3 regions of the Amycolatopsis sp. FBCC-B4732 genome follow, and region 2 is predicted to be linked to each of the others. Evidence: riboswitches for the same ligand, from Rfam matches in the RefSeq annotation. Region 2 holds a riboswitch; each other region holds the start of a gene.
What was found. Region 2 has a riboswitch for thiamine pyrophosphate ahead of MUY14_RS44065 (thiamine ABC transporter substrate binding subunit). Riboswitches for the same ligand answer to the same signal wherever they lie in the genome.
Positions count from the first base shown of each region.

Region 1: it holds a riboswitch for thiamine pyrophosphate, as region 2 does, so the genes downstream of both, thiO (glycine oxidase ThiO) here and MUY14_RS44065 (thiamine ABC transporter substrate binding subunit) in region 2, are expected to answer to the same signal.
Region 3: it holds a riboswitch for thiamine pyrophosphate, as region 2 does, so the genes downstream of both, thiC (phosphomethylpyrimidine synthase ThiC) here and MUY14_RS44065 (thiamine ABC transporter substrate binding subunit) in region 2, are expected to answer to the same signal.

Region 1 covers NZ_CP095376.1:9,001,073-9,004,336, reverse strand. Annotated here, with positions in the region: gene MUY14_RS40825 (thiazole synthase) at 1-688, opposite strand, end outside; gene thiS (sulfur carrier protein ThiS) at 690-890, opposite strand; gene thiO (glycine oxidase ThiO) at 890-1,963, opposite strand; TPP riboswitch at 1,957-2,062, opposite strand; gene thiE (thiamine phosphate synthase) at 2,094-2,759, shown strand; gene MUY14_RS40805 (hypothetical protein) at 3,014-3,264, opposite strand, start outside.
Region 2 covers NZ_CP095376.1:9,646,014-9,649,277, reverse strand. Annotated here, with positions in the region: gene MUY14_RS44070 (iron ABC transporter permease) at 1-447, opposite strand, end outside; gene MUY14_RS44065 (thiamine ABC transporter substrate binding subunit) at 561-1,610, opposite strand; TPP riboswitch at 1,633-1,740, opposite strand; gene MUY14_RS44060 (4a-hydroxytetrahydrobiopterin dehydratase) at 1,773-2,057, shown strand; gene MUY14_RS47060 (hypothetical protein) at 2,133-2,261, shown strand; gene MUY14_RS44055 (hypothetical protein) at 2,473-2,799, opposite strand; gene MUY14_RS44050 (hypothetical protein) at 2,799-3,264, opposite strand, start outside; gene MUY14_RS44045 (ArsR family transcriptional regulator) at 3,263-3,264, opposite strand, start outside.
Region 3 covers NZ_CP095376.1:9,012,715-9,015,978, forward strand. Annotated here, with positions in the region: gene thiC (phosphomethylpyrimidine synthase ThiC) at 1-1,235, opposite strand, end outside; TPP riboswitch at 1,229-1,350, opposite strand; gene MUY14_RS40885 (S1C family serine protease) at 1,389-2,300, opposite strand; gene MUY14_RS40890 (glycoside hydrolase family 15 protein) at 2,504-3,264, shown strand, end outside.

The DNA of each region.
Region 1 (3,264 bases), 640 kb from region 2:
CGGCGACGACGGCCGCACGCATCGCCGAAGCCATCCGCTCCGGATCGGCCGCACGGGTGACGGCGGTGGACAGCAGGACGGCGTCGCAGCCGAGCTCCATCGCCAGCGTCGCGTCCGAGGCCGTGCCGATTCCGGCGTCCAGGATCACCGGCACGCCCGCCCGCGAAACGATCAGCTCGATGTTGTGCGGATTCCGGATGCCGAGGCCGGTGCCGATCGGCGCGCCCAGCGGCATCACCGCGGCGCAGCCCGCCTCTTCCAGGCGCAGCGCGAGCACCGGGTCGTCGTTCGTGTAGGCGAACACCGTGAACCCGTCGGCGGCCAGCCGTTCGGCCGCGTCGAGGGTCTCGAACGGGTCCGGGAGCAGCGTCCGGTCGTCGGCGTGCACTTCGAGCTTGATGAGATCGGTCTCCAGCGCTTCCCGCGCGAGCTGCGCGGTGAGCACGGCTTCGGCGGCCGTCCGGCAGCCCGCGGTGTTCGGCAGCAGCTCGATGCCGAGCTTCTTCAGCAGTTCGAGGACGCCGGAGCCGCCCTCGGCGTCGGCGCGGCGCATCGCGACGGTGGTCAGCTCGGTGCCGGAGGCGACCAGCGCGCGTTCGAGCACGGCCAGGTTGGCCGCGCCGCCGGTGCCGATGATCAGCCGGGACGACAGCTTGGCGGTGCCGATGACCAGCGGTTCTTCGTCCACTTCAGCCTCCCTGGACGGCGGTGAGCACGTCGACGCCCGCGCCCTTGGGCACGACGGTGGCCGCCCAGTCGCCCCGGCGGACGACGACGCCGTCGACCGCGACGGCGATCCCGGGCCGCGGGCCGCCGGACGCGTCGAGGACGTCGGCGACGGTCGCGCCGTCCGGGAACTCCGTCCACTGGCCGTTGAGCTTGATCTCCATCACACGTGCTCCTTCTTCTGCAGCCGGGCGGGCGAAGCCGCTTCGACGCCTTGGGGCGGCTCCTCCCCCTCGAGCCAGGCGACCACGGCGGCCGCGGTCACGGGGGCCATCAGCAGGCCGTTGCGGTGGTGCCCGGTGGCGGCGAAGACGCCGTCGTCCAGGACACCGATGTAGGGCAGCACGTCCCGGCTGGCGGCGCGCAGGCCGGCGGCGGTCTCGACCAGCTCGTACTCGGTGATCGCGGGGAAGACGCGTTCGGCGCCTTCGAGCAGCTCGCGCACGCCCCGCGCGGTGACGGCCCGGTCGAAGCCCGCTTCGTACTGCGTGGCGCCGAGGACGAGCTCCTGGTCGCCGCGCGGGACGAGGTAGATCGGCCGGCCCTCGACGACCGCCCGCACGGTGTGCGCGGGCGGCGGCAGGCAGCCGCGGCGGGGCTTCAGCCGCAGGATCTCGCCCTTGAGCGGCCGGACGGCGCCGGCCAGCTGCGGGTGCAGCCGCCCGGTCCACGCGCCCGCGGCGAGCACGACGGCTTCGGCGTCCGGCAGGCCCTCGACGCGCTCGCGCACGAACCGGACGTCGTGGTTGACGCACGCCGCGTAGAGCGCGTTGAGCAGTTTCCGGTTGTCCACGGCCAGGTCGCCGGGCACGTGGAGTCCACTTCGGACGGACCCGACGCCGGGTTCGAGCCGCCTCGTCTCCCGCCCGGTGAGGCGCTCGGCCGCGCGGCCGATCGAGTGCAGGTAGCCGGCGAGGATGTCGAGGTGCCCGGCGTCGGCGCTGTCGAACGCGACGACGAGCGTCCCGTGCCCGGCGAGACCGGGGTCGACGCCCTCTTGTCCCAGGTCGCTCGCGAAGCCCGGCCAGCGTTTCAGCGACGCTTCACCGAGGCTGAGCACGTCTTCTTCGCCGGGCCAGGCCTCGGTGACCGGGGCGAGCATGCCACCGGCCAGCCAGGACGCGCCGCCGCGGGCGGGCTCGGGATCGTGCACGGTGACGTCGTGGCCCGCCTTCGCGGCCCGCCACGCCGCGGACAGGCCGATCACGCCGCCGCCCACCACTGCCAGGTTCGTCATGGGATCACGCTCCCTGCGCCGGCATGACCCGGATCAGGTTCCACGGTCGGAGCGGCAGCTCCCTCTCAGCCCGTGCCTCGGGCTCCCGTGCGGACCCGTCCACCCTAACTCCCGGGGTACGGTCGCCGCTATGCCCGCCCTCTCCGGTGACAAGATCCGCGCCCGCCTCGACGCCGCGCGCCTGTACCTGTGCACGGACGCCCGCACCTCCCGCGGCGACTTGGCCGCGTTCGCCGACGCGGCCCTCGCCGGCGGCGTCGACGTCATCCAGCTGCGAGACAAGACCGGCGGCGCGCCGCTGGAGGCCGCGGCCGAAATCGCGGCGCTGGAGGTGCTGGCGGAGGCGTGCGAGCGCCACGGCGCGCTGCTGTCGGTGAACGACCGCGCGGACGTGGCGCTGGCGGTCGGCGCGGACGTGCTCCACCTGGGCCAGGACGACATCCCGGTCCCGCTGGCCCGCCGCATCCTCGGCGACGCCGTCGTGATCGGCCGCTCGACCCACTCCCTCGACCAGGCGCTGTCGGCGTCGGCGGAGCCCGGCGTGGATTACTTCTGCACGGGCCCCTGCTGGCCGACGCCGACCAAGCCGGGCCGCGACGCACCGGGCCTGGACCTGGTGCGCGCGGTGGCCGGCTGGGCCCCGGAACGCCCGTGGTTCGCAATCGGCGGCATCGACGGCGACCGGCTGCCTTCGGTGCTGGACGCGGGGGCGTCCCGCATCGTCGTCGTCCGCGCGATCACCGAGGCCGAGGACCCCGCCGAGGCCGCCCGAGCGCTCCGCTCCCACCTGGTCTGACCACAGTCACTCGGGGCTCGACGCGAGGGCGTCCCGCATCGTCGTCAGCCACTCGCGCCCTTCGCTCCCACCTGGCCTGACCACCGTCACGGCGTCGGCGTGGCCGCCGCGCCCTGGCTGGTGGGCGGGGCCGTCGTGGCCGGGTCAACGACGACCGACTGCCTTCGGTACTCGACGCGAGGGCCTCCCGCAACGTCGGCCGCGCGACCACCGAAGCTGCCCGAGCCCTCCGCACCCACCTGGCCTGACCACCGTCACGGCGTCGGCGTGGTCGCCGCGCCCTGGCTGGTGGGCGGGGCCGTCGTGGCCGGGGCCGAGGTCGACGGCTGTTGCGTCGACGTGCTCGGCGTGGTCGTCGGCGTCTCCGACGAGGTCGTCGGGGCCGTCGACGTTTCCGGCGGGGTCGTGGTCGTCTCCGTCGGGGACACCTGGGTGTCGCTGGTCCCGGTGGTCGGCGTCGTCGACGGTGTGGTGTCGGTGTGGCCGCCACCGCCGCCGAAGATCT
Region 2 (3,264 bases):
AGCCCGCCACGGGGACGCGCCGAGCGCGCGGGCGGCGTCGGTCGTCCGCGGATCGAGCCGCGCCCACAGCCCGGCGACCGTGCGCGCGACGACCGCGACGTTGAAGAAGGCGTTGGCCAGCACGATCGGCAGCACGCCGCCGTCCGGCCAGAGCGCCCGGAACGCCAGCCCGACGACGACCGTGGGCAGCACGAACGGCACCAGCACCAGGGTCCGCGCCAGGCCGACGCCGGGCAGTTCCACCCGGGCCAGCAGGAACGCCACCGGCAGCCCGGCGACCACGGCGACCACCGTCGACGCCGCCGCGCTCGCCACGGTGAAGCCGGCCAGCTGCCAGGTCCGCGCGTCGCCGAGGACGACGTCGAGCCCGCCCTCGGCGAACCCGCGCCCGACGATCGCCAGCACGGGCCAGGCGAAGAAGACCACCAGGAACCCGATCGGGGCCAGCCCCAGCAGCGCCAGGCCGAGCCCGCGGGCGGTTCTCGGCGGGGCCCCCGCTGCTTTGCGGGGGCTCCGGGTGGCGGAGCCCCCGGCCCGGGGCGGAGCCTCGGGTGTCACTGTCACTGCACGAGCGTGCGCCATTCGCCGATCCACTTCTCCCGGCCGGCCTGCACCTGGTCCGCCGTCAGCGCTTGCGGCTTCTGCTGCAGCGGCGCGACCTGCGCCCAGCCCGCGGGCAGGTCGACGCCCTGGCGCGCCGGGTAGACGTACATGTTGGCCGCGACGGTCGCCTGGAACTGCTGCGACAAAAGGAAGTCGACGACCTTGCGCGCGCTTTCGGTCTGCTTGCCGCCGGCCAGCACGCCGGCGTACTCGACCTGGCGGTAGCAGGTGTCGAGCAGCGCCTTGGTGCGCGGCTTGCCGTCGTCGCCGACTTCGGCGGCCGGCGAAGACGCGTACGAGACGACGATCGGCCGCGGCCCCTTGCCCGCGGAGCCGGAGAAGTCCTTGGTGTAGGCCTCTTCCCAGCCGCTGACCACCTTGAGGCCGTTGGCCTTCAGCTTCGTCCAGTAGCCCTGCCAGCCGGACTCGCCGTACTTCGCGATGGTGCCGAGGAGGAACGCGAGCCCGGGCGACGCCGTGGCCGGGTCCTCGGCGACGAGGAGGTCCTTGTACTTCGGGTCGGCCAGGTCGTCGTAGCTCGACGGCGCCGGGATGCCCTTGGTGGCGAAGTAGTTCGTGTCGACGTTGACGCAGACGTCCCCGACGTCGACGGCGGAGAGCCGGTGCTCGGGATCGACGGCGTAGCGCTGCGGCCCGCGGTCGGCTTCCGGGCTGGTGTAGGGCTCGAATACGCCTTCCTTGAGCGCGCGCGAGGCGAAGGTCGAGTCGACGCCGTACGCGACGTCGCCGACCGGGTTCGCCTTGGTCAGCACGAGCTTGTTGGTCAGCGATCCGGCGTCGCCCTGCTTGAGCACGGAAATCTTGATGCCCGACTGCTTCTGGAAGGCGTCGAGCACCTCCTGCGGCGCCAGGAAGGAGTCGTGCGTCACGAGGGTGACGGTGGGCGTCTGCTGCGTGCCACCGTCGCCGTCCGACAGCGAGCACCCCGCGGCGACGACGCTGACGACGGCGATGGCCGTCGCGGCGCGAACAGCCCTGCGTTTCATCTACCCCTCCTGCACTTCGCCGGACGAGGAGAGGAAGCCCTCCCTTCGCCGGCATGATCCGGTCAGGTGCGAACGGTCGCGGGGTGACCCGCCTCTCAGCCCGGCTGACCGGACTCCCGTGGCAACCGTGCAGCGTAGTCCAGGACGGACGACCATGGAGACATGACGGAAATCTTGAGCGACTCCGAGGCCGACGGACGACTGGGCGCGAACTGGACGCGTACCGGAGCGGTGATCTCCCGGGAGGTGGAGCTGGCTTCGTTCTCCCAGGCGATCGAGGTGGTGGACCGCGTGGCCGTGCTGGCGGAGGCGGCCGACCACCACCCGGACATCGACATCCGCTGGCGCACCTTGACGTTCCGCCTCAGCACGCACTCGGCGGGCGGCCTGACGGCGAAGGACTTCTCCCTGGCGGCCGAGATCGACTCGGTGCTTTCGGCGTTGTGATCCTGGTTACTCTGAGTGCACTTTTTTGCCGGTTCGACGTCTCTCGGTAAACGACTTTTGCTAGGAGAGACGGACATGACCCAGGCCATCGTGGTCGGCACAGCAGCATTCGCGACGATGGTGGCGGCAGCCGGCGGTGTGCTCTGGTTCACCGCCAAGGGCCGCCGTCACCCGGATGCCGGTGAGTTCGATCACAGCCGCTAACGAAGCGCAAGATCAGCGCGCTGAGCAGGGCGGAAGCATCGGTTTTCGGCCCTAGGAAACGCCATGAACAGCACCGCCACCCTCACCTCCGCGCAGCGCGCCTGGATCAACGCCCTCGCCCCCGCGGTGGTGCTGATCACCATCGCCCTGATGGGCCTGCTCGGCTGAGTTCGACCACGCCGCCGCTCTGACTTCTCGAGCGGCGGCGTTCTCAACGGATCTCTTCCGGTGCCGGAAACGCGGCCGGTGGCTCGTCCTCGACAGTCCAGTATTCGAGCGCCGACAACCGGCCTTCGTCGACGAACACGATGAGCCCGCCGCCCGGCACGTCGGCTTCGACCGCCACCCGCTCGGCGACCTCGAACGTGGGCGCGTCCGCATCGACTTCGAGATCGACGGTCGGGCACCCGCAACCGCAGCGGCCGCTCACCTTCGCGGTGGCGGCCTGCACCCGCAGTTCAGCGGCGCCCGGGAAGTCCCCCGCGAGAAGGACTTCCAGGGTCTCGCGCTCGTTCCGCGTGAGCGGGCGGCTCACCATCAGTAGCGGGACATGTTCGGGATCGCCTTCTCCGCGACCCCGATGAGGTCCTCGACCTTCGCCACGTCGGCTGTCACATCTTCAGCAGTCACCGAAGGTGCCACGGAAGAACGGTAGGCGACTTCGTTGCGCCGAACCCGCATCCGGTTGAAGGGACGCAGAAGCGGCCCCAGCGGCGGATCGAGCTGCGCGAGAACCGCTTCGTAGACGGCGATGTGGCCACCGCGGCTCGTCGCACGCAGGCCCTGGTTCTGCAGGATGGCCGCCAAAGCCCGGCGGGCGCCGTCGTACGCCAGCGTGTAGGCGCCTTCCGGATCCGAGTTCAGCAGCTGCCGCGCCGAACCGACGTGGGTACGAGCCCTGGCGAGCTCCCCTTCCGCGGCTTCCCGTGAAGCCGGGACGTGTTCGAGGGAACCGCGCGCGATGAGCGCGTCGATCGTGGCGCGCCCTTGGTTCCACGGGGTC
Region 3 (3,264 bases), 630 kb from region 2:
GGCAGGCCGAGGTGCTCCTTCGGCGTGACGTAGCAGAGCATCGCCGTGCCGTACCAGCCGATCTGGGCCGCGCCGATGGCCGAGGTGATGTGGTCGTACCCCGGCGCGATGTCCGTCGCGAGTGGACCGAGCGTGTAGAACGGCGCCTCGCCGCAGAGCTTCTCTTCGAGCTCCACGTTTTCCTTGATCTTGTGCATCGGCACGTGGCCGGGGCCTTCGATCATCACCTGGACGTCGTGCGAGCGCGCGATGTGCGTCAGCTCGCCGAGGGTTTCCAGCTCGGCGAACTGCGCGCGGTCGTTGGCGTCGGCGATCGAGCCCGGGCGCAGGCCGTCGCCCAGGGAGAACGTGACGTCGTATTGGCGCAGGAGCTCGCAGAGCTCCTCGAAGTGCGTGTACAAAAAGGACTCTTGGTGGTGCGCGAGGCACCACGCGGCCATGATCGAGCCGCCGCGGCTGACGATGCCGGTGACGCGCCGCGCGGTCAGCGGGATGTAGCGCAGCAGCACGCCGGCGTGCACGGTGACGTAGTCGACGCCCTGTTCGCACTGCTCGACGATCGTGTCGCGGTACACCTCCCACGACAGCTTTTCGGGCTCCCCGTTGACCTTTTCGAGCGCCTGGTAGATCGGCACGGTACCGACCGGGACCGGCGAGTTGCGGATGATCCACTCCCGCGTCTCGTGGATCCGCTTGCCGGTGGAGAGGTCCATGATCGTGTCGGCGCCCCAGCGGGTCGCCCACACCATCTTGTCGACCTCTTCCTCGACCGACGACCAGACGGCCGAGTTGCCCATGTTGGCGTTGATCTTCACCAGGAAGTTCTTGCCGATGATCATCGGCTCGGACTCGGGGTGCTTCCGGTTGGCCGGGATCACCGCGCGGCCGCTCGCGACCTCGGCGCGCACGAACTCGGGGGAAACCCGTTCCCGCGCGGCGATGTACTCCATCTCGCGGGTGATCACGCCCTGCTTGGCCCAGCCGAGCTGGGTGTTGTGCTCACGCCCGTCGGCCCAGCCGGCACGCAGCCGGTGCAGTCCACTGTGGACGTCGATCGACGCTTCCGGGTCCGTGTACGGGCCGGAAGTGTCGTAGACGTCGAAGTGTTCGCCGTTGGAGAGGTCGATCCGGCGCGCGGGAACGCGCAGTCCGGATTCCGTCTGGTGGAAGACTTTGTGCGAGCCGGTGATCGGACCCGTGGTGACGGAGACGTCCTTGTTTTCCAGCGTCGTCAACGACTTTCACTCCCTACGCCGGCATTACCCGGTCAGGTTCATGCGGTCGGTGACGCCTGCGAAACGCAAGTCACCCTCTCAGCCCGCCATGGCGCGAGCTCCCGCGTTGGTGTTGTGCCACCGACCATGCCACGCCGGGGCACGATACTCAAGTCACCCGGCCAACTCGGCCGGAGTGGCGTAGACGTCGACCATGGCTCCGTTGCGCAGCACGGTGATCGGCAGTGCGGTGCCGATCACTTCCGCGAAGAGCCGGCGCTGGATGCCCTGGGCGTCCGACACCCGGGTGCGCCCGACGGTCAGCACGAGGTCGCCCGCCTTGAGGCCGGCCTGGTCCGCGGGCCCGCCGGAAACGACTTCGCGCACCCGCAGCCCGGCGCTCTGCCCGGTGCGCCCGGCGACGTCGTCCGGCAGCGGCGCGGGCACGCCGACGATGCCGAGGTACGCGCGCCGCACCCGGCCTTCGACGACGAGCGTGTCGATGATCCGCCGCGTCGTCGCGTTGATCGGCACCGCGAGCCCGAGCCCGACGCCGGCGACGGCGGTGTTGACGCCGACGACCCGGCCGGCCGAATCGGCGAGCGCGCCGCCGGAGTTGCCGGGGTTGAGCGCCGCGTCGGTCTGGATGACGTCTTCGATCACGCGGGTGGTGCGCCCCTGTCGCACCGGCAGCGCCCGGCCGAGCGCGCTGACCACCCCGGCGGTGACCGTCCCGGCGAACCCGAGCGGGTTCCCCACGGCGACGACGAGCTGCCCGACGACCAGCCGGTCGGCGTCCCCGAGCGTGGCGGCCGGCGGCGTCTCCCCGCGCGCCCGCAGGACGGCGAGGTCGGACAGCGGATCGGCGCCGACGACGTCGAAGGGCACCTCGCTGCCGTCGGCGAAGGTGGCGACCCCGCGCCGGTGGTCGCTGACGACGTGGGCGTTGGTGAGCAGGTGGCCGTCCTCGGCGAAGACGACCGCGGACCCGCTCCCGCGCTCGAGCTGCACCCCGGCGACGTGCGGGGTCACGGTCCTGGCGACCGTGCTCACCGCGCGCGAGTAGGCGTCCATCGCGTCGTCCACGTTTCCACCTCGATTACACCGTTGCACCTACAACAAGTGTGCGCTTTCGAGGCCGTGAAGTCCGTTCGCTGGTCGTGAACCGCCGACCGGACCAGTGACGGTCAGTGGTTCACCGGATCGGACCACGCGCCGGTGAAGATCCGGCGGGCAGACTCCCCAAGCGCTTCTGTAACGGTGCAGAAGCGATCTTCTGTGGGGTTGATATGCGCAAACTCATGTTCGGCGCCCTCGCCGGGCTGCTGGTCACCGGTCTGATCCCGGGGATCGCGGCGGCCCAGGGGGATGCTCCCGGCGCCCCGGGCGCCCATCCCAGCTGGCTGCCCGCGAACAAGACCGGCTTCGGCACCGCTCACGACCGCTCGAGCAACGTCTGGTTCACCCTCCAGGGCGGGCAGCTGTCCGAGGTCTACTACCCGGACCTGTCGACGCCCAGCGTCCGCTCGCTGAACTTCGTCGTCACCGACGGCCGCAGCTTCGCCGACCTCGACCACGCGGCGAAGTCGCAGCAGGTCCGGCGGACCGACGACGACAGCCTGACCTACGAGCAGACCATCACCGACGACCAGCACCGCTGGCGCCTCCGCAAGACCTACGTCACCGACCCGGCCGCCACGACCGTGCTGGTGGACGTCGACTTCCAGTCGCTCACCGGGCGGCCCTACCAGCTCTACGCGATCGCCGACCCGGACCTCACCAACGACGGCTCCGACGACTCGGCCGCGCGCAAGGGCGACGTGCTCACCGCGCAGGATGCCGCGAACGCCGCCGCGCTCACCGCGAAGCCCGCGTTCACGAAGACCAGCGTCGGCTACGCCGGCAATTCCGACGGCACCACGCAGCTCACGAAGACCTTCAAGCTGAAGAGCTACGACACCGCCGCGAAGGGCAACGTCGTGCTGACCGGGCAGACGAGCGCCGACGGGCTCCGGAACCGGCACGTCACCCTCGCGCTCGGCATGGGCGC